Regions from separate parts of the Mesorhizobium sp. M0833 genome, predicted to be linked through region 2. Evidence: predicted binding sites of a transcription regulator. Region 2 holds the regulator's gene; the other holds the start of a gene.
What was found. The regulator LexA, encoded in region 2, represses DNA repair genes until DNA is damaged. The targets are predictions, from matches to a motif close to TGTTCNNNNTGTGTTCNG.
Positions count from the first base shown of each region.

Region 1: parE (DNA topoisomerase IV subunit B) is a predicted target of LexA. The motif match lies at 9,452-9,469, and genes of this name have one in related genera.

Region 1 covers NZ_JAMYOQ010000006.1:177,488-188,573, reverse strand. The annotation lists gene NKH98_RS09720 (DUF1345 domain-containing protein) at 1-15, shown strand, start outside; gene NKH98_RS09715 (cytochrome b/b6 domain-containing protein) at 118-996, shown strand; gene NKH98_RS09710 (molybdopterin-binding protein) at 998-1,807, shown strand; gene NKH98_RS09705 (DUF3011 domain-containing protein) at 1,835-2,425, opposite strand; gene NKH98_RS09700 (transporter substrate-binding domain-containing protein) at 2,524-3,351, shown strand; glycine riboswitch at 3,469-3,555, shown strand; gene gcvT (glycine cleavage system aminomethyltransferase GcvT) at 3,704-4,822, shown strand; gene gcvH (glycine cleavage system protein GcvH) at 4,828-5,196, shown strand; gene gcvP (aminomethyl-transferring glycine dehydrogenase) at 5,213-8,023, shown strand; gene NKH98_RS09680 (GGDEF domain-containing protein) at 8,096-9,265, opposite strand; gene parE (DNA topoisomerase IV subunit B) at 9,540-11,086, shown strand, end outside.
Region 2 covers NZ_JAMYOQ010000013.1:41,528-52,613, forward strand. The annotation lists gene gltA (citrate synthase) at 34-1,362, opposite strand; gene gltX (glutamate--tRNA ligase) at 1,542-2,963, opposite strand; gene NKH98_RS16690 (ComEC/Rec2 family competence protein) at 3,060-5,525, shown strand; gene lexA (transcriptional repressor LexA) at 5,519-6,253, opposite strand; gene kynU (kynureninase) at 6,701-7,948, shown strand; gene NKH98_RS16705 (hormone-sensitive lipase) at 8,045-8,875, shown strand; gene NKH98_RS16710 (molybdopterin molybdotransferase MoeA) at 8,883-10,088, opposite strand; gene moaC (cyclic pyranopterin monophosphate synthase MoaC) at 10,088-10,588, opposite strand; gene trpC (indole-3-glycerol phosphate synthase TrpC) at 10,590-11,086, opposite strand, start outside.

The sequences.
Region 1 (11,086 bases), on a different contig from region 2:
CTCGGCAGTCCGTAATAAATCCGTGATCGGGTGAAACATCGCTTAGGCTGGCGACGTATTTGGGAGAGAAGAGATCTGACGAGGCTGTGGCGAACGCGCGGCCGGAGGAAACAACAGATGGAATCGCTTGCCAGAAACCAAGCCGCCGGAGCAGATACCGCCGCGCCGAGCGATGCGACGCTGATCTATCGCCAGTCACGCTGGACGCGGCTGACGCATTGGCTGTGGGCGATCGCGCTGTTCTTCATGCTGCTTTCCGGCCTGCAGATTTTCAACGCCCGCCCGCAGCTCTACATCGGCAAGGAGTCGGGCTTTGGCTACAACAACACCATCTTCGCCATTGGCGCCGAGAATACCGCGGCTGGCCCGCGCGGCTATACCGAAATCTTCGGCAAGCGCTTCGATACTACCGGCGTGCTCGGCTGGTCGGGTCCGGCCGGCCAGGAGACTTCCCGGGCTTTCCCGTCCTGGGCGACGATCCCTTCCTATTACGATCTCGGCACCGCGCGCGTCGTTCATTTCTTCTTTGCCTGGGTGCTGACCACCACGCTGCTGGTCTGGCTGGTCGCCAGCCTGATCAACGGCCATTTGCGCCGCGATCTTGCCCCGCGCCTCGATGACATCAGGCGGCTGCCGCAAGACATTGTCGACCACGCCAGGTTCAGGTTTCACCACAGGCGCGAATACAACACCTTGCAGAAGATGGCTTATGGCGGCGTGCTGTTCGTGCTGCTGCCGCTGATGATCATCACCGGCCTTGCCATGTCGCCGAGCATGGATTCGGTGCTGCCGTTCCTGAACGATCTGCTCGGCGGCCGACAGACGGCGCGCACCATTCATTTCACGGTGATGCTGCTGCTCGTCGCCTTCTTCATTATCCACATCCTGATGATCCTGGCCGCCGGTCCGATCAACGAGCTGCGCTCAATCATCACCGGCTGGTATCGAACCGACCCGCCGGCGCATGCCGACAATGCGCCAGAGAGGAGTGCCTGACATGGCGAAATTTGAGATCAGCCCCAAGCCACAGATAAGCCGAAGAAAGTTCCTGACCTCGGCCAGCCTCGGCCTTTCTGGCATCATGCTGTCGGGCTGCGACGCCTTCGACAGCCAGCTTGGCGTCGGCGACAGCCTGCGCAGCTTCCTCGAAAGCGCCAATGGCCTGACCTGGCGGGCGCAGCGACTGCTTGCCGGCGCTGATGCGCTGGCGCCGGAATTCACCGAGGCCGACATTCGCCAGCCGCAGCGGCCGAACGGCGTCACCGCACCCGACGACGATTTCTACAAGGGCCTGCTCGCCAGCGATTTCGCCGACTGGCGGCTGGAGGTTTCCGGCCTTGTCGAAAAGCCGCTGTCGCTGACCCGCGAGCAGCTGATGAACATGCCGAGCCGCACCCAGATCACCCGCCACGACTGCGTCGAAGGCTGGAGCTGCATTGCCAAATGGACCGGCACGCCGCTGTCGCTGGTGCTCGACGAGGCCGTGGTCAAGCCGCAGGCGCGCTATGTCATGTTCCACTGCCTCGATACGATCGACCGCAGCCTTGCCGGCGATATCAAATATTACGGCTCGATCGACCTGATCGATGCCCGTCATCCGCAGACGATCCTTGCCTATGGCCTCAACGGCAAGCCGCTGCCGGTCGAGAACGGCGCGCCGCTGCGCGTCCGCGTCGAGCGCCAGCTCGGCTACAAGATGCCGAAATACCTCTACAAGATCGAGCTGGTCGACGGCTTCGCCAATATCGGCGGCGGCAGAGGCGGCTATTGGGAGGACAATGGCTACGACTGGTACGGCGGCATCTGACTGAAACTGATCTCAGTTTCACCTAAACTAACTGTCATCGTCGCTGTCGTCGCCGTCGCTCCGCAGGGCCGGATTCAGGTCGGGATTATCGTCCGGGGTGACGAGCTTCCCAAGCCCGTGCGGTCCTTGGTAGTTGCCGTGGGTATCGAAGTTGGGATTGCCCTGATTGTCGAATTGCGGCGTCGGATCAATCGATTGGTCGTAACGGCGCGGGCGCGGCTTCGGATAGTAATTATCGGAATGATGGCGATGCGAATTGCTGTTGTCGAGAATGGCGCCTACCACGCCGCCGACGATAATGGCTGCGGCGAGGTCGCCAGCAGAGGGGTTACGGTTGGGGCCGGCGACTGCGAATTCGGCCGAGCAACCATTGTCGACCCAGATGCCGCCGCCGTCATAGCCCCAGCTTCTACCGTATACGCAACGCGCCTTCGATAGACGGGAGGTCAACTGCACGCCACGTCGCGTATCGACCCCGCAATAGGAATAACGGTAATCGGCGCTGGAGCAGACCACGCGTTTTGCCCCCGCAGCCTGCGCTGCCGCCGGCAGCAACGAAAGCTTCGCCGGGTTGCCCAGGATGCAACCCAGGAACATCATCGAACCGGTAACCGCCATCCGTGCCGACATTGCAACTCTCCATCAGGGTCCGCTATCGACAGAATGGCACCTCTGTGTAAGTCTGACAACCGGACGGGCTCAGTGAGGTTATATTAATGCGCGCTAAGATTATCGCCACTATTATACTTGCCCTTTCTGCATGGTTGGCTTTGTCGCTGCTGCCAGCCCGGGCGGACGACAGCCTCAAGCGCATCATCGATCAGAAGACACTGACAGTCGGCGTCGCGCTCAACCCGCCATGGATCCTCAAGAAGCCCGACGGGAAGTTCGCCGGCTATGATGTCGACCTGACCAGTGGGCTGGCGTCCGATCTCGGCGTCGACCTGAAGCTGATCGAGGTGCCATGGAACGACCTCAAGACGCGATTGCTCAAGGGTGAGTTCGACATGATCGCGGCGGGCTACGCCAGCACGCCGGAACGCGCACGCGAGGTGGTGTTCTCCGACCAGACCGGTACCGCCGATATCCGCATGGTGGCGACGATCGCCAGCCTTGGGAAAAGGCCGGGCAAGGCACTGGCGGCGCCGGGCTACAAGATCGCCGTGCTCTCCAACTCGACGGACGAAGCCGCCGCGAGGGAAGCATTCCCGAAAGCGGCCATCGTGTCATTCGACAATGCGGCCGATGTTTTCGCCGCCGTCATCAGCGGGCAAGCACAGGCGATGGTGGCGACATCGCCGACGCCGCAAATGGCCGCCAGGCTTTATGACGCCAAGCTCAAGCTGGTGGGCGGCCCGCTGTTGCGGACGCCGGAAGCGTTTGCCATGCGGCCGGACGATGTCCGCCTCATCCAATACGTCAACAACTGGATCGGCGCGCGCACCGCCGACGGCACCATAGGCGGCGTTCGCCGCTACTGGTTCGGCAGCTTCAAATGGATGTCGCGCTTCGAGACAGCCAAGCCCGAGCCCGCAAAACAATAGGGTCGCGACCTGTTTGCGACGATGCAGCGAAGACTTGCCAGTAAAAATGTCGCTGGCAGGTGACAAGGTGTCGTCCACGGGCTATGGATGACGAGTCGAGGGCTCCTGACCGAGTCCTACCTGTTTGCGGGAGAGAGCAGCGAGAGCTGCCGCCGAAGGGGAAATCGCCCGAAATCTCTCAGGCAAAAGAACCGTAGACGGGAAAGACACTCTGGAAAGTCGGGGCTTGCCCCCGCGCCGAAGGTGTAAGCGCTGCCGACAGAGTTACGGGGCGCGAGTCTCTCAGGCTTCAGACAGAGGGGCACGGACTGGTCGCCATTCGCGGCCGCTTGCGTGCGACTCTGGAGATGACATGACGGGCGACGACACCAAACACCTTCCCCTCGAAGATCTGCATGTGGCAGCCGGTGCGCGCTTTGGCGCCTTCGCCGGCTGGTCGATGCCGCTGACCTATCCGGCCGGTGTGATGAAAGAGCATCTGCACAGCCGCGAGCATGCCGGCCTGTTCGACATCTCGCACATGAAGCTGTTCGAAATCAGCGGTCCGGGGGCAGCAGCGCTTCTGAACCGCGCCTGCCCGTTCGATGCCGGCGCGCTTGAGGTTTTCCAGTCCAAATACACGTTCTTCCTCAACGAGGCCGCCGGCATTCTGGACGATCTGATCGTCACCAGGCTCGGCGCCGAGCGCTTCATGATGGTCGCCAATGCCGGCAATGCCGCCGCCGACGAAAAGCATCTGCGCGCACTGGCCAAAAATTTCGAAGCAGAGGGCGATTTCAACGTGAAGGTGGACGCACTCGACCGCGTCTTCCTTGCCATCCAGGGCCCCGAAGCGTGGGCTGCCCTTTCCCGCGCCGGCATCGAGACCGGTTCGCTGGTGTTCATGCACGGCATCGAGGCGCGCGAAAACTGGTTCATGAGCCGGTCTGGCTATACTGGCGAAGACGGCTTCGAGATCGGCCTGCCGGAAGCGGATGCAAGAAACCTCGTCGCCAGGCTGCTCGAGGACGAGCGGGTGATGTGGGTCGGCCTTGCTGCCCGCGACAGCCTGCGGCTCGAAGCCGGGCTGTGCCTGCACGGGCTGGACATCACGCCGGAGATCGATCCGGCCAGCGCCGGGCTGATGTGGGCGATCCCCAACGAGGTTCGCGCCTCTGGCGCCTTCATCGGCGCCGATGCGCTGCGCGCCATCGTCGAGCGCGGCCCGGCGCAAAAACGCGTCGGCCTGAAGCCGGAAGGCCGCCAGCCGGTGCGCGCCGGTGCTGCCCTTTTCGATGCCGACGGCAACCCTGCCGGCCACGTCACCTCCGGCGGCTTCGGCCCCTCGGCCGGTCATCCGGTCGCCATGGGCTACGTCCAGACACCGCTTGCCAAATCCGGCGCAAAACTGTTCGCCGATGTCCGCGGGACGAAAATCCCGGTCGACATCCACCCCTTGCCCTTCACGCCCCATCGCTACCGCAAAGGATGATTTCAATGGCAAAGACCTATTTCACCGAAGATCACGAATGGCTGCGCGTCGAGGGCGGCGTCGCCACCGTCGGCATCACCGACTACGCGCAGCAGCAGCTCGGCGACCTCGTCTTTGTCGAGCTGCCGGAATTGGGCAGAAAGCTAGCCAAGGGCGACACCGCCGTGGTGGTCGAATCGGTCAAGGCCGCATCGGATGTCTACGCGCCGGTCGACGGCGAGATCACCGAGGCCAATACCGCGCTGTCGGCCGATCCTTCGCTCGTCAATTCGGCGGCAACCGGCGACGGCTGGCTGTGGAAGATGAAGCTGGCCAATGAGAGCCAGCTCGATGGCCTCCTCGATGAAGCCGCTTACAAAGCCCATATTGGTTGATAGCAGGACCAGGAAGATGACCGCAGCACCCTACCCCTTCTCGGCTCGCCATATCGGCCCGGGCCTCCATGACGTCAGAGCCATGCTGGCGACGATCGGCGTCCCTTCGGTCGAGACCCTGATCAGTCAGGCAGTGCCGAAGTCGATCCGGCTCGACCGGCCGCTGGCCCTGCCCGCCGCCGCAAGCGAAGCGGAAGCGCTGGCCGAGCTCGCGGCGACGATGGCAAAGAACACGGTGCTGAAGAGCTTTATCGGTGCCGGCTATCATGGCGTCCATGTGCCGCCGGTGATCCAGCGCAACCTGTTCGAGAACCCGGCCTGGTATACCGCCTACACGCCTTACCAGGCCGAGATCAGCCAGGGCCGGCTGGAAATGCTGTTCAACTTCCAGACGCTGGTGACAGAATTGACCGGCCTGCCGGTGGCATCGGCCTCGCTGCTCGACGAGGCGACGGCGGTGGCCGAAGCGGTCGGCATTGCGCTGCGCCATCATCGCGACAAGCGCACCAAGGTGGCACTGGCCGGCACGCCGCACCCGCAGACGCTGGACGTCGTGCGCACCCGCGCCGAGCCCCTCGGCATCGAGGTGGACGGCGAGGTGATCGACGACAACACCGCCGCCCTGCTGGTCTCCTGGCCCGATACATTCGGCGTCTACGGCAATCACAAGGCAGCGATCGACAAGGCCCGTGCCGCCGGCGCGCTGGTCGTCTTCATCGCCGACCCGCTTGGCTTGACGCTGACCGATGCGCCGGCCAGGCTTGGCGCCGACATCGCCGTCGGCCCGATGCAGCGTTTTGGCGTGCCGATGGGCTTTGGCGGGCCGCACGCCGCCTATTGCGCGGTCTCCGACAGGCTGACGCGGCTGATGCCCGGCCGGCTCGTTGGCCAGTCGACGGATAGCAAGGGCCGTCCCGGTTATCGCCTGGCTTTGCAGACACGCGAGCAGCATATCCGCCGCGACAAGGCGACCTCCAACATCTGCACCGCACAGGCGCTGCTCGCCAATATGGCGACGGCCTACGCGATCTGGCATGGCCCTGCCGGGCTGCAGGCGATTGCCGGCCGCGTCCACACGCTGGCCAACCGCCTGGCCGTCGGCCTCAAGGCAGCGGGCGTTTCGGTGATCGGCGAAAGCCGCTTCGACACGGTGACTGCGGAAGTGAAGGGCAGAGCCGGCGCGATTGCCGCCGCCGCAGAAAAGACGGGCCGCCTGCTGCGCGTCATCGACCCCGACCACGTCGGCATCAGCTTCGACGAGACCTCCACCGAAGTCGATCTGGAGGCGATCGCGGCACTTTTCGGCGCTAAGGCCGGCGCTGCCGCCGGCAGTTCCATGCCAGGAAAACCGCGCGGCAAGGAGTTCCTCACCCAGCCCGTCTTCCGCGAAAACCACTCGGAAACCGACATGATGCGCTTCCTGCGCCGGCTGGCCGACAAGGACCTGGCGCTTGACCGCGCCATGATCCCGCTCGGCTCCTGCACCATGAAGCTCAACGCCGCCGCCGAAATGATGCCAGTGAGCTGGCCTGATGTCGCCAACCTGCATCCCTTCGCGCCGGCAAACCATTCGATAGGCTATCGCGCCATGATCGACGAGCTGGAAGGCTGGTTGGCGGAGATCACCGGCTTCGACGCGGTGACCCTGCAGCCCAATGCCGGCAGCCAGGGCGAATATGCCGGGCTGCTCGCCATTCGCCGCTATCATCTGTCACGCGGCGAAGGCCATCGCACCGTCTGCCTGATCCCCTCCTCGGCGCATGGCACCAATCCGGCAAGTGCGGCCATGGCCGGCATGAGCGTCGTCGTCGTGCGCTGCACCGAGGACGGCAATATCGACATGGACGACCTGCAGGCCAAGGCGGCCGAGCATGCGCACAATCTCGCGGCGCTGATGTTCACCTATCCTTCGACGCATGGCGTCTTCGAGGAAGGCGCGCGCGACCTCTGCGCCCTCGTCCACAGCCATGGCGGCCAGGTCTATTTCGACGGCGCCAACCTCAACGCGCTGGTCGGACTCGCCCGTCCCGGCGATATCGGCGCCGACGTCTGCCACATGAACCTGCACAAGACCTTCTGCATCCCGCATGGCGGCGGCGGCCCCGGCGTCGGCCCGATCGGCGTCAAGGCGCATCTGAAGCCGCATCTGCCCGGCCACGTCACCGAAGGCTCGGTCCATGCCGTGGCGGCGGCCCCGTTCGGCAGCGCCTCGATCCTGCCGATCACCTGGATGTATATCCGCATGATGGGCGCTTCCGGCCTGAAGCAGGCAACCGAGACGGCGATCATCTCCGCCAACTATGTGGCGACGCGGCTTGGCGAGCATTTCCCCCTGCTTTATAAGGGACGCAACGGACGCGTCGCGCATGAATGCATCCTCGACACCCGCGTGCTCAAGGACAGCGCCGGCATCAGCGTCGACGATATCGCCAAGCGGCTGATCGATTATGGCTTCCACGCGCCGACCATGTCGTTCCCGGTCGCTGGCACGCTGATGGTGGAGCCGACCGAATCCGAGCCCAAGCGCGAGCTGGATCGCTTCTGCGAAGCCATGATTGCCATAGCCGGCGAGGCAGCCAAGGTGGCCAGGGGTGAATGGCCGTTGGCCGACAATCCTCTGGTCAATGCACCGCACACCGCCGCCGAGGCATTGGCCGGCCAATGGACCCATCCCTATTCGCGTCTGGAGGCGGCCTACCCCGCCGGCGATGCCGATACGGCGGCAAAATACTGGCCGCCGGTGTCACGCATCGACAATGTCGCCGGCGACCGCAACCTTGTCTGCTCCTGCCCGCCGCTGTCGGAATATCTGGGTGCGGCGGAATAGATCATGATTCCGAAAAGTGGAATCCGGTTTTCCGACAAGATCATGGGTCTAACAAGAAGATAGAAACCCCAATCAGGCAGAACGCAAGGCCGGCCCGTCGGCCTTGCTCGCCCGGTCCCGAACGACGACGCGATTTCGCCCGGCGCGCTTTGCCGCATAGAGTGCTGCGTCGGCTTCGGCCAGCACATCGTCGAGACCGGTGCCGTTTGTTCCGCCAAAGCCGATGCCGCCGCTGACTGTGCTTCGCAACGGACCAAGTTGTGTGGCCACGACTTCTGTGCCGAAGGCGACGCTGATCTTGCTCGCAATGTCATAGGCCTTCTCTTCCGTCATCCGCGACATGACGAGCACGAACTCCTCGCCGCCCAACCGGAACGCGTCGACGCCGGTCCTGGCGTATTTCCTGATGACGGCGGCAAAGCGGCGCAGAACCTGGTCGCCGACCGGATGACCGAAAACGTCGTTCGTTCTCTTGAAATGGTCGAGGTCGAACATGGCGACGGACATGAACGGGCCGAAGACCCGCTCGCCGTAGAGTGCCGTCAACGCCCGCCGGTTCATCAGCCCGGTCAATGGATCGGTCATCGTCTCGGCCTTCAATTCGATCTGCGCCTGCAAATGGTGCAGGGAGAGCGTCAATGCGCCGAGCCCGGTCATGCAGGCGACGGCTACGACGGAATTCACCCGCTCGGCCCAATTGTCGGGCGCAACACCCAGCACCCATTGCCCCTTGACCAGCAGGACCGCGCCGCAAAGTCCGAACGACAGCGCACAGACGCCGCTCAGGAACGAGACGACCAGCAATATCCGGCGATCGTGACCACCCTCAATCCAGAACATCACCCCGATGAGCGAGAGCAGCGCCGTTACCGTCGCGTAGGTGACGATGAAGCCGACACCATCAAACCCGAGATACGTCGCGCCCGCGCAAACAGCCGTCGCAACCAAGGTCGGCAAGATGGCGCGCCTGTAATCGCCTATGCCGAGATATTGCATGGCCGACAGGCAGATAATCAGGAAACCGAGGCTGAGAAGCGCAAGCACGATCTGGCAGAGCCAGGCGCTAGGATCCCTGGTGTAATGCCAGAACAGCACCACATGTGCGACGAGCACGAGAATGCCGCACGCCACCGTCAGCACAAAGCGTGCCTGTGGCGCGGTGAACCAGATCGCAAACATTGTGATGCTAAGGCACGTGCCCGACAGCGCCGCCGCGAGCAGGAGCGAACTGTAATCCAACATGCGTAAGCGACAGCCTCGTGAGCGTTCCGCTGCATTCTAGGTCAGCGACAGTCCGCAAATACCGTTTTTTCAGCCAGTCTTCCGGCGTAACCTTCGGACAAGGTTTACAAAGCGTCGATGCTCCAAGCTTCGACCCCATTTCCGCCGCTTGGCTGTCGGATGGTTTTGCAGTAAGAGGCTCTATCCTCGAACGTAACAGGAACCTCCGTCGCCTGCCCGCGAAAAGCGTGGCAGTATCGGGTGGTGATTCGCAGCATCGGAATCCAGGACCGGCATGGACGACAACAACGATCTTTTCGCCAAATTGGACAAGCAGCCGCAACCGGCTCGCGCCGCCGCGCGCCCGGCCGATCCGCTGGTGCAGGCGGCGAAGCGGCCGGCGCCCCGCGACGCCAGCGAGAGTTACAGTGCCGCCGACATCGAGGTGCTGGAGGGGCTGGAGCCGGTGCGCCGCCGCCCGGGCATGTACATTGGCGGCACCGACGACAAGGCGATGCACCATCTGTTCGCCGAGGTCATCGACAACTCGATGGACGAGGCGGTCGCAGGCCATGCGACCTTCATCGATGTCGAGCTTTCCGCCGACGGATATCTGTCAGTCACCGACAACGGCCGCGGCATTCCGGTCGATCCCCACCCTAAATTCAAGAAGCCGGCGCTTGAACTCATCATGACGACGCTGCATTCAGGCGGCAAGTTCGACAGTAAGGTTTACGAGACGTCCGGCGGCCTGCACGGTGTCGGCGTTTCCGTCGTCAACGCGCTGTCCGACCATCTCGAGGTCGAGGTCGCGATTGGGCGCAAGCTCTATCGCCAGCGCTTCTCACGAGGCGTTCCGGTGACCGGCCTTGAGCAGCTCGGCGAGGTGCACAACCGGCGCGGCACGAAGATTCGCTTCCATCCAGACGAGCAGATTTTCGGCAAGGGCGCGGCGTTCGAGCCGGCGCGGCTCTACCGCATGGCGCGGTCAAAGGCTTATCTGTTCGGCGGTGTCGAAATCCGCTGGACCTGCGATCCCTCCCTGATCAGGGAAAAGGACAGGACGCCGGCCAAGGCCGAATTCCATTTTCCGGGCGGCCTCAAGGATTATCTGAAAGCCTCGCTCGGCGACGAATTCCAGGTCACCCGTGAAATGTTCGCCGGCAAGAGCGAGAAGCAGGGCGGTCACGGTTCGCTCGAATGGGCCGTGACCTGGTTCGGTGGCGACGGTTTTATCAATTCCTATTGCAATACCATCCCGACCGCGGAGGGCGGCACGCATGAGGCCGGATTCCGCAACGTGCTGACGCGCGGCTTGCGCGCCTACGCCGATCTGGTCGGCAACAAGCGCGCCTCGATCGTCACTTCCGAGGATGTGATGATCTCGGCGGCGGGCATGCTGTCGGTGTTCATCCGCGAACCGGAATTCGTCGGCCAGACCAAGGACAGGCTGGCGACGATCGAGGCGATCCGCATCGTCGAAAGCGCCATCCGCGACCCGTTCGACCACTGGCTGGCGGACAATCCGCAGGAGGCCTCGAAACTGCTCGAATGGGTGATCGCGCGCGCCGACGAACGGGTGCGCCGCCGCCAGGAAAAGGAAGTGTCGCGCAAGAGTGCGGTGCGCAAGCTGCGCCTGCCCGGCAAGCTCGCCGACTGCACACAGAATGCCGCCGCCGGCGCCGAGCTCTTCATCGTCGAGGGCGATTCGGCCGGCGGCTCGGCAAAGCAGGCGCGCGACCGCGCCAGCCAGGCGGTGCTGCCGCTCCGCGGCAAGATCCTCAACGTCGCCAGCGCCGGCAGCGACAAGCTTGCCGGCAACCAGCAGATATCCGACCTGAT
Region 2 (11,086 bases):
CGGCCAAGCTGCTTCAGCTACTACTCGCTATCTTCACCGCTTCGCGATCGGGACGTAATCCCGTTCCGGCGCGCCAGTATAGAGCTGGCGCGGGCGACCGATCTTCTGGTGCGGATCCTCGATCATCTCCTTCCACTGCGCGATCCAGCCGACGGTGCGGGCGACCGCGAACAGTACGGTGAACATGGTGGTGGGGAAGCCCAGCGCCTTAAGGGTGATGCCGGAATAAAAATCGACGTTGGGGTAGAGCTTCTTCTCGATGAAATAGGAATCGGTCAGCGCGATCTTCTCCAGCTCCATGGCGATGTCGAGCAGCGGATCGTCCTTGATGCCGAGCTCGCCCAGGACTTCGTGCGCGGTCTTCTGCATGATCTTGGCGCGCGGATCGTAGTTCTTGTAAACGCGGTGGCCAAAGCCCATCAATCGGAACGGATCGTTCTTATCCTTGGCGCGCGCAATGAATTCCGGGATGTGATCGACATGGCCGATCTCGCCCAGCATGTTCAGGGCTGCCTCGTTGGCGCCGCCATGTGCAGGACCCCACAGGCAGGCGATGCCGGCAGCGATACAGGCAAAGGGATTGGCGCCCGACGAGCCGGCCAGGCGGACGGTCGAAGTCGAGGCGTTCTGTTCGTGATCGGCGTGCAGGATGAAGATGCGCTCCATCGCGCGCGCCAGCACCGGATTGATCTTGTATTCCTCGCAAGGCACGGCGAAGCACATATGCAGGAAGTTGGCTGCGAAATTCAGCTCGTTCTTCGGATAGATGAACGGCTGGCCGATGTGGTATTTGTACGCCATCGCCGCGATTGTCGGCATCTTGGCGATCAGCCGCATTGAGGCGACCATGCGTTGATAAGGATCCGAGATGTCGGTGGAATCGTGATAGAAGGCCGACAGTGCGCCGACCACGCCGCACATCACCGCCATCGGATGCGCATCACGGCGGAAGCCGGTGAAAAAGCGCGACATCTGCTCATGCACCATGGTGTGGCGCGTCACCCGGTAGTCGAAATCGTCCTTCTGCGCCTTGGTCGGCAGTTCACCATAGAGGAGGAGATAGCAGACTTCGAGGAAGTCGCCGTGCTCGGCCAGTTGGTCGATCGGGTAGCCGCGGTGCAAAAGAATGCCGGCATCGCCATCGATGAAGGTGATTTCCGATTCGCAGCTCGCCGTCGACGTAAAGCCGGGATCGTAGGTAAAGACGCCGGCGGTGTTGTAGAGCGAACCGATGTCGATGACGTCAGGTCCTACCGAACCACTTCGGATCTTGAATTCATGGGTTTTGCCGCCGAGCTCCAGCTTTGCCGTCGATGCCTGGGTTTTGCCGCCAAATTCCATTTTCGTCGCAGGTTCGGTCATAGCAAACTCCTTTTTGTTTCCTCAGGCCGGCAAAGGCAAAATATCTGAACCCAACACGTCAAAAGCATCGGAATATGCACATTTGCGCCCGCAATTGTATCTGCGCGCCAGATTAGGCCAAGGCCCAATGTTGCACTGCGAAACACACCTTTCAATGCCAATCTTCTTGGGCCAGTTCGCTAATCGATTTGATCAGCGATCCGCGCCAGGCTTTCCTCGCGGCCCAGCACGGCAAGCACATCAAAGACACCTGGCGAGGTACTTTTGCCGGTGAGCGCGGCGCGCAAAGGTTGGGCCACGGCGCCGAGTTTATGGCCGCCGGCCTGCGCGTAGTCGCGGATCGCGGCTTCAGCCGAGGCGGCAGACCAGTCCGAAACCGTGGCCAGTGCGGCATGAGCGCCCCGCAGGATCGCGCGCGCCTCACCGCTGAGCAGCGCCGCCGCCTTCTCGTCGACCGGCAGCGGCCGCTCGACGAACAGGAATGCAGCCCCTTCAACAAGTTCGACCAGCGTCTTGGCGCGCTCCTTCAGGCCGGGCAAAGCGGCCAGCAGTTGCGCCTTGCGTCTGTCGTCGAGGCGGCCGGCGATTGCCGGGCCACCTTCGAGATAGGGCAGAGTGGCGATGAAGATGTCGAGCAGCGCCGCGTCGTTCATCCGGCGCATATGCACGCCGTTGAGCGCCTCGAGTTTGGCGAAGTCGAAACGGGCGGCGCCCTTGTTGACATCGCCAATGTCGAACCATGCGATCATGTCGGCAATCGACATGATCTCATCGTCGCCGTGGCTCCAGCCAAGCCTCGCCAGATAGTTGAGCAGCGCCTCCGGCAGGTAGCCCATGGCGCGATAGGCCTCGACGCCAAGCGCACCGTGCCGCTTCGACAGCTTGGCGCCGTCGGCACCGTGGATCAGCGGGATATGCGACATCGACGGCACCTCCCAGCCCATGGCCTGGTAGATTACGGTCTGGCGTGCGGCGTTGGTCAAATGATCGTCGCCGCGGATGATGTGGGTGATGCCCATGTCGTGATCGTCGACGACGACGGCATGCATGTAGGTCGGATTGCCGTCCGAGCGCAGAATAATGAAATCGTCGAGATCCTTGTTGGGAAAACGCACGTCGCCCTGGACGCGGTCATGCACCACCGTCTCGCCGTCTGTCGGCGCCTTGATGCGGATCGCCCCCTTGGCGCCGGGCGGCGCCTCCGACGGGTCGCGGTCGCGCCAGCGTCCGTCATAGCGGGGAGGCAGCCCCTTGGCCCGTGCGCTCTCGCGCATTGCTTCCAGCTCGGCAGGCGTCGCATAACAATAATAGGCCTTGCCCATGCGAACGAGCTCCTCGGCCACCTCGCGATGGCGCGGCGCACGCTCGAACTGCGACACCGGCTCACCGTCCCATGTCAGGCCAAGCCAGGAAAGCCCGTCGAGAATGGCTGCGGTTGCCGCATCGGTGGAGCGCTCGCGGTCGGTGTCTTCGATGCGCAGCAGCATCGTGCCGCCTGTGTGCTTGGCATACAGCCAGTTGAACAGCGCCGTGCGCGCGCCGCCAATATGCAGATAACCGGTGGGCGAGGGGGCAAAACGGGTGACGACCTTATCGGGCATGGAACTCTCAGGCGGACGAAGGAAGTGGGTTTGCGGACTTTCGCGCGTTGCGCGTTCATGTAGCATAGGAGGTCGAGGGCGCAAGGGGCAGACCCGATGGCTGTGCGAGGCCGTGGTGCGGGCGAGGGCGAGGACGCTGGTAGCGGCGTCAGCGAACGCTTGCTGTTTGCCGCTCCCCCGCCTGCCCTGCCGGTATCGGCATTGCTGCCCGCTCCGCGCTTCGATGCTCCGTCGCTGCCGGCCAGCGACCCAGCAACGGTTCTCGTGCCCGCGGGCGAGCCCATCGTGCGCCTACGCCGTCGTTTCCGCCTCCCGTCACCGTCCCGTATCCGCAACGGCGTAACCTCGGCAGCCGGCCTGGAACTCGACCGTGGCGTCGCCTTCCTGCTGGTGCCGGTGTTCCTCGCATGCGGGGTGGTCGTATATTTCGCGCTGTCGGTGGAGCCAGCCTTTCCGCAGCCGATCGCAATCGTGCTCCTCGCGGCCCTTTGTGCCGTCATGTCGCGGTCATGGCCCAGAACCCGCCTGTGCTTCATGGTGGCGCTGCTCTGCGCGCTTGGCGTGCTTGCCGCCAAGTTCGAGACCTGGCGTGTCGGGACGCATATGCTCGGTTCCGAAATCTCGACGCGGCTGACGGGTCGTGTCGTATCGTACGAGCCCATGGCGAGCGGCCGCATCAGACTGACAATCGATGTGATCTCAACCGCCAGGCCGACGCTGCGCTACATGCCGGAACGGGTCCGCATTTCGGCGATGAAGATACCGGCTGAGCTGGCCGCTGGTTCCGAGATCGCCGGCAATGTGCGGCTGCTGCCGCCGACCGGCCCGGTGCGGCCCGACAGCTATGATTTCTCCTTCGACAGCTATTTCGCCGGTATCGGCGGCAGCGGCTTCTTTCTCGGCAATCCGAAAGTCGTGGCTTCGGGCAGCATGCCGCTTGCCGCGCGGCTTTCTTCCGCGATCGAAGACGCGCGCGAATCCATCGCCGACCATATCCGCAGCCGCATCGGCGGCGCCGAGGGCGAGATTGCTGCTGCGCTGATCGTTGGCGTGCGCGCCGGCATTCCCGAGGAGATCAACGAAGCGATGCGGCGTACAGGCATCTACCACATCATCTCCATCTCGGGGCTGCATATGGCGTTGGTCGCCGGCACCATCATGGCGCTGCTGCGCGGCGCCTTTGCGTTGTTTCCCGACTTCTCATCGCGACGGCCGGTCAAGAAATATGCCGCAGCCGCCGCGCTTTTTTCGATTGCGGCGTACCTCGTCTTTTCCGGCGTTGTGGTGGCGGCCGAACGCAGCTTCATCATGCTGGCGGTGATGCTCATCGCCGTGCTGTTCGACCGGGCCGCGCTCACCATGCGCAATCTGGCGATCTCGGCCATCGCGGTCATCGTAGTGTCGCCGCACGAGGTGGTCGGTCCGAGCTTCCAGATGTCCTTCGCCGCGACGGCGGCCCTTGTCGGCGCCTATGCCGGCTGGTCCGATTACCGCACCGGCAGGGCCACCACGCCGCCGCCCCGGCGATCGCCGCTACGCTTGGCCACTCGAAAGGTCCTGCTGGGCATGGGCGGCCTGGCGATGACCTCGATCATTGCAGGGAGCGCCACGGCGCTTTTCGCCATATGGCATTTCCAGCGCGTAGCGCCGCTCAGCCTGTTCGCCAATCTGGCCATCATGCCTATCGTCTCACTGGTCGTCATGCCCTTCGCCGTGCTCAGCGCGCTGGCGATGCCGTTCGGCGCGGATGGGCCTTTCCTCTACGTGATGGGCAAGGGGCTGACGGCGATGATCGCCCTGTCCGGGTGGATCTCCGAGCGCTCGCCGATCGATGCGGTCGGACTGATTTCGCTGAGATCTGTCCTTTTGGTGACGATCGCCCTCGTCATTGCCAGCATGGCGACGACCTGGTTGCGGCTCGCGGCACTTCCTTTTGCGCTCGCCGGCTTGCTAACGACAACGCAGACGCGCGTACCCGACGTATTGATCTCGGAGGACGCACGGCTGGTCGCGCTGCCGATCGGCAGCGGTGAGCTCGCGGTCAACCGGGCACGCCCGAATGAGTTCACCATCGACAACTGGAAACGCGCGCTCACATCAGAGGCTATCGTCGCGCCGGAAACACCTGGAAAGAACGATCCGCAATTCGACATTGCCGATCCGGCCGACCTACCGCCGGGCATGCCGTTCATTTGCACGGACGGTCTCTGCCTCGCCAGGCATCCATCCGGCGCGATCATTGCGCAAGCCAAGGACCGCGATACCGCACGGCCAGCCTGCGCCTTCGCCAGCTTGATCGTCATCGACGACGCCACAGCCCATAATCCTTGCTACTACGACCGGCTGGTCCTCGTCGTCACCAAACGGCAACTGGCGCGCGCGGGAAGTGCGGCCGTCTATTTCGATCCACAAGCGGCAACACGCGCCGAAATCCGCTTCGCCGTCGAAAAATCATACCGGCCTTGGCACGTGCAGCGGAAATTTTCACGCCCGGCGCGCGGCCTGCCGCCATACCGCAGGGCCGACAATCCAAAAGCCGGCACCAAGGGCGCAACTCAGTAGCGGCGGATCAGCCCAACGAGCTTGCCCTGCACCTTGACCCTGTCTGGTCCGAAGATGCGCGTCTCGTAGGCCGGATTGGCGGCCTCCAGGGCGATCGAGGCGCCCTTGCGGCGGAACCGCTTCAGCGTCGCTTCCTCCTCGTCGACCAGGGCCACCACGATCTCACCGGGGCTCGCCGTATCGGCGTTGCGGATGATCACCGTGTCGCCGTCGAAAATGCCAGCCTCGATCATCGAATCGCCTTTGACCTCGAGCGCATAATGCTCGCCGCCCATGATCATATCCGGCGGCACCGAAATCGAATGCGTCTGGTGCTGGATAGCATCGATCGGCACACCAGCGGCGATGCGGCCCATTACCGGGATCGAAACGGCGGCGACGACATCGTCGTCATTGCCGGCTGCAGGGACGCGCGACGATGTCGGCTTGCCCTGCCGAGGGGCACCTTGCCCAAGACTGCCCTGGATGACACTCGGCGAGAACTTGCGTGCCGCATTGAGGCCGGGGGCGATCGAGTCAGGCAGGCGTAGTACCTCCAGCGCACGGGCCCGGTTGGGCAAACGGCGAATGAAGCCGCGCTCCTCCAGCGCCGTAATCAGTCGGTGGATTCCGGATTTGGAAGCCAGGTCGAGCGCTTCCTTCATCTCGTCGAAGGAAGGTGGGATACCGCTTTCCTTCAACCTTTCGTGGATGAACATAAGCAGTTCGTGTTGTTTGCGTGTCAGCATAGCGACCCCCAACAGAATCAGAAAACAAACCCAGAACAGACACTATCTGTTCCAGTTGTGTTCCGCAACTGTTTAAAGTTTAATGAATACGTTAAGGCTCGGGAAACAAACGACGTCCCCTACCGGCGTACCGTATTTTCGCCGCCGCGAGCCTCATCGCCTTGATTCTGCTTTCGTTTGCGCCCTTCTGGCGTCCCGGAAGGGCGCATTGGCATCGGCCGTCCGCCGGCAAAGGGCACGGAAGTGAACCCCTATCGAATGTGCGGTTTGGTCAATGCACCGTGAACGAAACGAACTCAAAGCGCCAACCTCGGGGTTAAGTCCCGGTTTCCACCGCCTAGTCAGGCTGCTTCTCGCCGGTGGAGCCTTGCTACGCGCTACCCGGTAATGGAAGAACAGTTGATGCGTGTCCGGCGTTGCGTTGGATTTTGGGGGAGCAGGCAAATCATGACGGGAATTCCCGATCTCGTGGCCGTAAAGGCGATGGATGCCGCGGATCCGCTGCGCGCGATACGTGACCGCTTTGTGCTGCCGCAAGGAGTGATCTATCTCGACGGCAATTCGCTAGGAGCTGCTTCACGTGCCGCTTTCGATGAACTGTACAAGGCCGCGACCGAAGAATGGTCGCATGATCTCATCCGCGCATGGAACACGGCCGGCTGGTTCAACATGCCGCTTGAACTTGGCGACCAGCTCGGGCGCCTGATCGGCGCCGCGGCCGGCCAGACGGTGGTCTGCGACACGACGTCGGTCAACATCTACAAGCTGTTGCACGCAGCCATGGCCATGCGACCGGAGCGGCAGGCCATCGTCGCCGAGGGCGATAGTTTTCCGACAGACCTCTACATGGCGGAGGGTGTGGTTTCGACGCGAAAAGATGCGCTGCTGCACCTCTCGGGGGTCGACGCGCCGACCATTGAGGAGCTGATCGACGAACGCACCGCCGTGGTGCTGGTCAACCACGTCAACTACAAATCGGGCGAACTGCGCGACATGCCGGCGCTGACGCGCAGGGCCCAGGAAGCCGGGGCGATGATCGTCTGGGATCTCTGCCACACCGCCGGCGCGATGCCAGTCGAACTCGACAAAGCCAACGCCGATTTTGCCGTTGGCTGCACCTATAAATATCTGAATGGCGGCCCGGGCGCGCCTGCCTTCATCTATGCGGCTGAGCGGCATCTTTCCGATATCCAGCAGCCGCTCACCGGCTGGTGGGGCCATGCACGGCCCTTCGCCTTCGAGCCAGGCTATGCGGCCGGCACCGGCATCCGCCGGTTTCTGTGCGGCACCCAGCCGATCCTTTCGATGCGCACGCTGAAGGGCGCGCTCGACATCTGGGACGATGTCGACATGACTGCGGTGCGCAAGAAGAGCATCGCACTGGCCGATCTGTTCATCGAGCTTGTCGAGGCAAAGTGCGGCGCTTACGGGCTAACGCTCGAAAGCACGCGCGATGGGGAAAAACGCGGCAGCCAGATTTCATTCATGCATGAGCATGGCTATCAGATCATGCGCGCGCTGATCGAACGTGGCGTGATCGGCGATTTTCGCGCGCCATCGACCATGCGCTTCGGCTTCACCCCGCTCTATGTCGGCTATGCCGATGTCTGGCAGACCGTCGAAGTGCTTGAGGACATCCTGCGCACCGGTGCGTGGAAGGATGCGCGCTTCGCCATCAAGGCGGCTGTCACTTGAGATTCATGCGAGAGCTGGAATCGTGAGGCTGGCGACGACGCGCCGCGCGATGCTCGCGGCTAGGTTGCAAGGCCATATTGCAAGGGAGGGCGCCGGGTGTTCGAACGTCACATTGCCGATTGGGACAACGCCTATGCCAACGGCGCCAACATAGCCGGCAGCGATCGCTGGCCGGCGGCCTGGGTCGAGCCCGCGCAGGTTTTCCGCGAGGCGCTTTCGACCGAGGGCAGGGCGCGGCTCGACCTGGCCTATGGCGATAACCCACGCAACCGGTTCGATCTTTTCCTGCCGGCCACCAAGCCGAAGGGGGTCGTGGTGTTCGTCCATGGCGGCTACTGGATGGCATTCGACAAGAGTTTCTGGTCACATCTTGCCGCGGGCGCTGTTGATCGCGGCTATGCAGTTGCCATGCCGTCCTACACGCTCTGTCCGCAGATACGCATTGGCAGCATCGTCAAGGAAGTCGGCGCGGCGATAGGCAAGGCGGCGGCGATGGTCGCAGGGCCGCTGATGCTGACCGGGCACTCGGCCGGCGGCCATCTTGTTAGCCGGATGGTTACCAGGACGACGCCGCTGGCGCCCGAAGTGGTCCGGCGCGTTCGTCACGTGGTGTCGATCTCGGGGGTGCATGATTTGCGCCCGATCATGCGCACCGGCATGAACGAGACGCTGGCCATCGATGAGGCCGAGGCGCAGGCCGAAAGTCCGGTGCTGCTGCGCCCGATGGAAAAGGCCCGCCTGACCTGCTGGGCCGGCGGCGGCGAGCGCGCCGAATTCCTGCGCCAGAGCGCGTTGCTGGCCAACATCTGGATCGGCCTGGGTGCCGCGACCAGCTCCGTAGTCGAGCCCGACCGGCATCATTTCAACATCATCGACGGTTTGGCCGATCCAGACCATCCGCTGACCCGGACCTTGATCTCGGAGTGAGGCAGGTTCAGCGTAGCATCAGCACGTCGCAGGGGGAGCCCGCCGCCGCAGCAGGCGCGAACGGCGCGCGGACGATCAGCCCGTTGGCATCGGCCAGCATTTTCAGCATCGAGGAGTCCTGGATGCCGAACGGCGTCGCCACGAGCGCACCAGCGTCGTCTGTGACAACAGCCCGCACATAATCTTGCCTGAGATCGTTGGCCGGCATGGCAGCACCGAGCCGTGCCCGACGGATATCCTGCTGAAAGGCGCGGCCGCCGAGCCGCGCCAGCAGCGGCTTCAGGAAGAGCTGAGCGCAGACCAGGCTCGCCACGGGGTTGCCGGGCAGGCCGATGCAGCGAATGTCGCCCAGCCGCCCGAACATCAGCGGCTTGCCCGGTCGCATGGCGATCTTCCAGAAATCGAGCGTCATGCCTTGCCCGATCAGCACGTCATGGACGAAGTCGTGGTCGCCGACCGAGGCACCGCCCAGCGTGACGATGACGTTCGCGCCAGCCTTCACGGCCTTTTCAACCAATGCCGCGATCGCCTCCCTGCGGTCCGGCGCGATACCGAGGTCGAGCGCCCGCGCACCGACCGACTGTGCGGCGGCAGCGACACCATAGGCGTTAGAGGAGATGATCTGGTCGGGGCCAAGCTCGCTGCCCGGCGGCAGCAATTCGTCGCCGGTGGCGATGATGGCGACCAGCGGCCGTTTGACCACGTCGACCTCGGGGTGGTTGGCCGATGCCGCCAGCGACAAGGCCGCCGGATCGAGCAGGCGGCCTTTGGGCAGCAGGACATCGCCCTTGGCGAAATCGAGCCCAAGGCGGCGGATGTTGCGCCCCTGCACCGTCGGCTCTGTCACTTCGACGCTGCCGCCGCCGAGGTCGCGGACGTTCTCCTGGATGACGATAGTGTCGGTGCCTTCGGGAAGCGGCGCGCCGGTAAAGATGCGCACGGCCTGCCGCTGCTGCACCGTTCCGGCAAAGCCGCGTCCGGCCGGCGCTATGCCGATCACCGAAAGCCTTGCGGGTAGGGACGCGATGTCAGCCGCCCGCACGGCATAGCCGTCCATGGCGGAGGCGTTGAACGGCGGCTGGGTGCGGAGCGCCACAACCGGCTCCGCCAGCACGCGGTCGGCGGCATCCAGCAGCGCGACACGTTCGCCCGGCAGCGCAACTGCTCCGTCCAGCAGGCGCTCGAGCGCCTCGGCAACTGGGACCAGCGCCATTAGCGGCCTGCCTCGGTGGCCCCGGTGATCTTGTAGTCGCCGGATTTACCGCCGGTCTTTTCAACCAGCCTGATGCCGGAGATGACCATGGCGCGGTCGACCGCCTTGGCCATGTCGTAGATGGTCAGGCAAGCGACCGAGACGGCACTCAAGGCCTCCATTTCAACGCCGGTCTTGCCAGTGACGCGGGTCAATGCCGTCACCTTCAGGCCGGGCAGTGCGACGTCCGGCTCGATATCGACAGATATCCTGGTCAGCAGCAGCGGATGGCAAAGCGGGATCAGCTCATGCGTCTTCTTGGCCGCCATGATGCCGGCAATGCGCGCGATGCCCAGCACGTCGCCCTTCTTGGCGTCGCCGGCGAGGATCACGTCCAGCGTCTCGGGCCGCATCGCGACAAAACCTTCCGCGACTGCCGTGCGCACCGTCTCAGCCTTGTCGCCGACATCGACCATGTTGGCTTCGCCCTGCGCGCCAAGATGGGTGAGGGCGGCCGCCATCTCAGACCGCCTCAGCCGGCGCCTTGCCCGTCAACAGCAGGCGCGTTGCCGCAGCCACGTCCTGTTGACGCATCAGGCTCTCGCCGACCAGGAAAGTAGCGATGCCGCTCCGCTCCAGCCGGCGGCAATCGTCATGCGAAAAGATTCCGCTCTCACTGACTAGAAGGCGGCCGCCCGGCACCATCGGTACCAGCCGTTCCGAGGTCTCGAGGCTGGTTTCGAAAGTCCGGAGATTGCGATTGTTGATGCCGATCAGCCGCGACGACAGCCGCAGCGCACGTTCCATTTCCGCCTCATCATGCACTTCGACCAGCGCGTCCATGCCGAGCCCGAAAGCTGTCGCTTCGAGTTCTCTTGCCAACGCGTCGTCGACGCTGGCCATAATGATCAGGATGGCATCGGCGCCCCATGCCCTGGCCTCGTAGACCTGATAGGGGTCGAACAGGAAATCCTTGCGTAAGGTAGGCAACTCGACGGCAGCGCGCGCAGCGGTGAGGA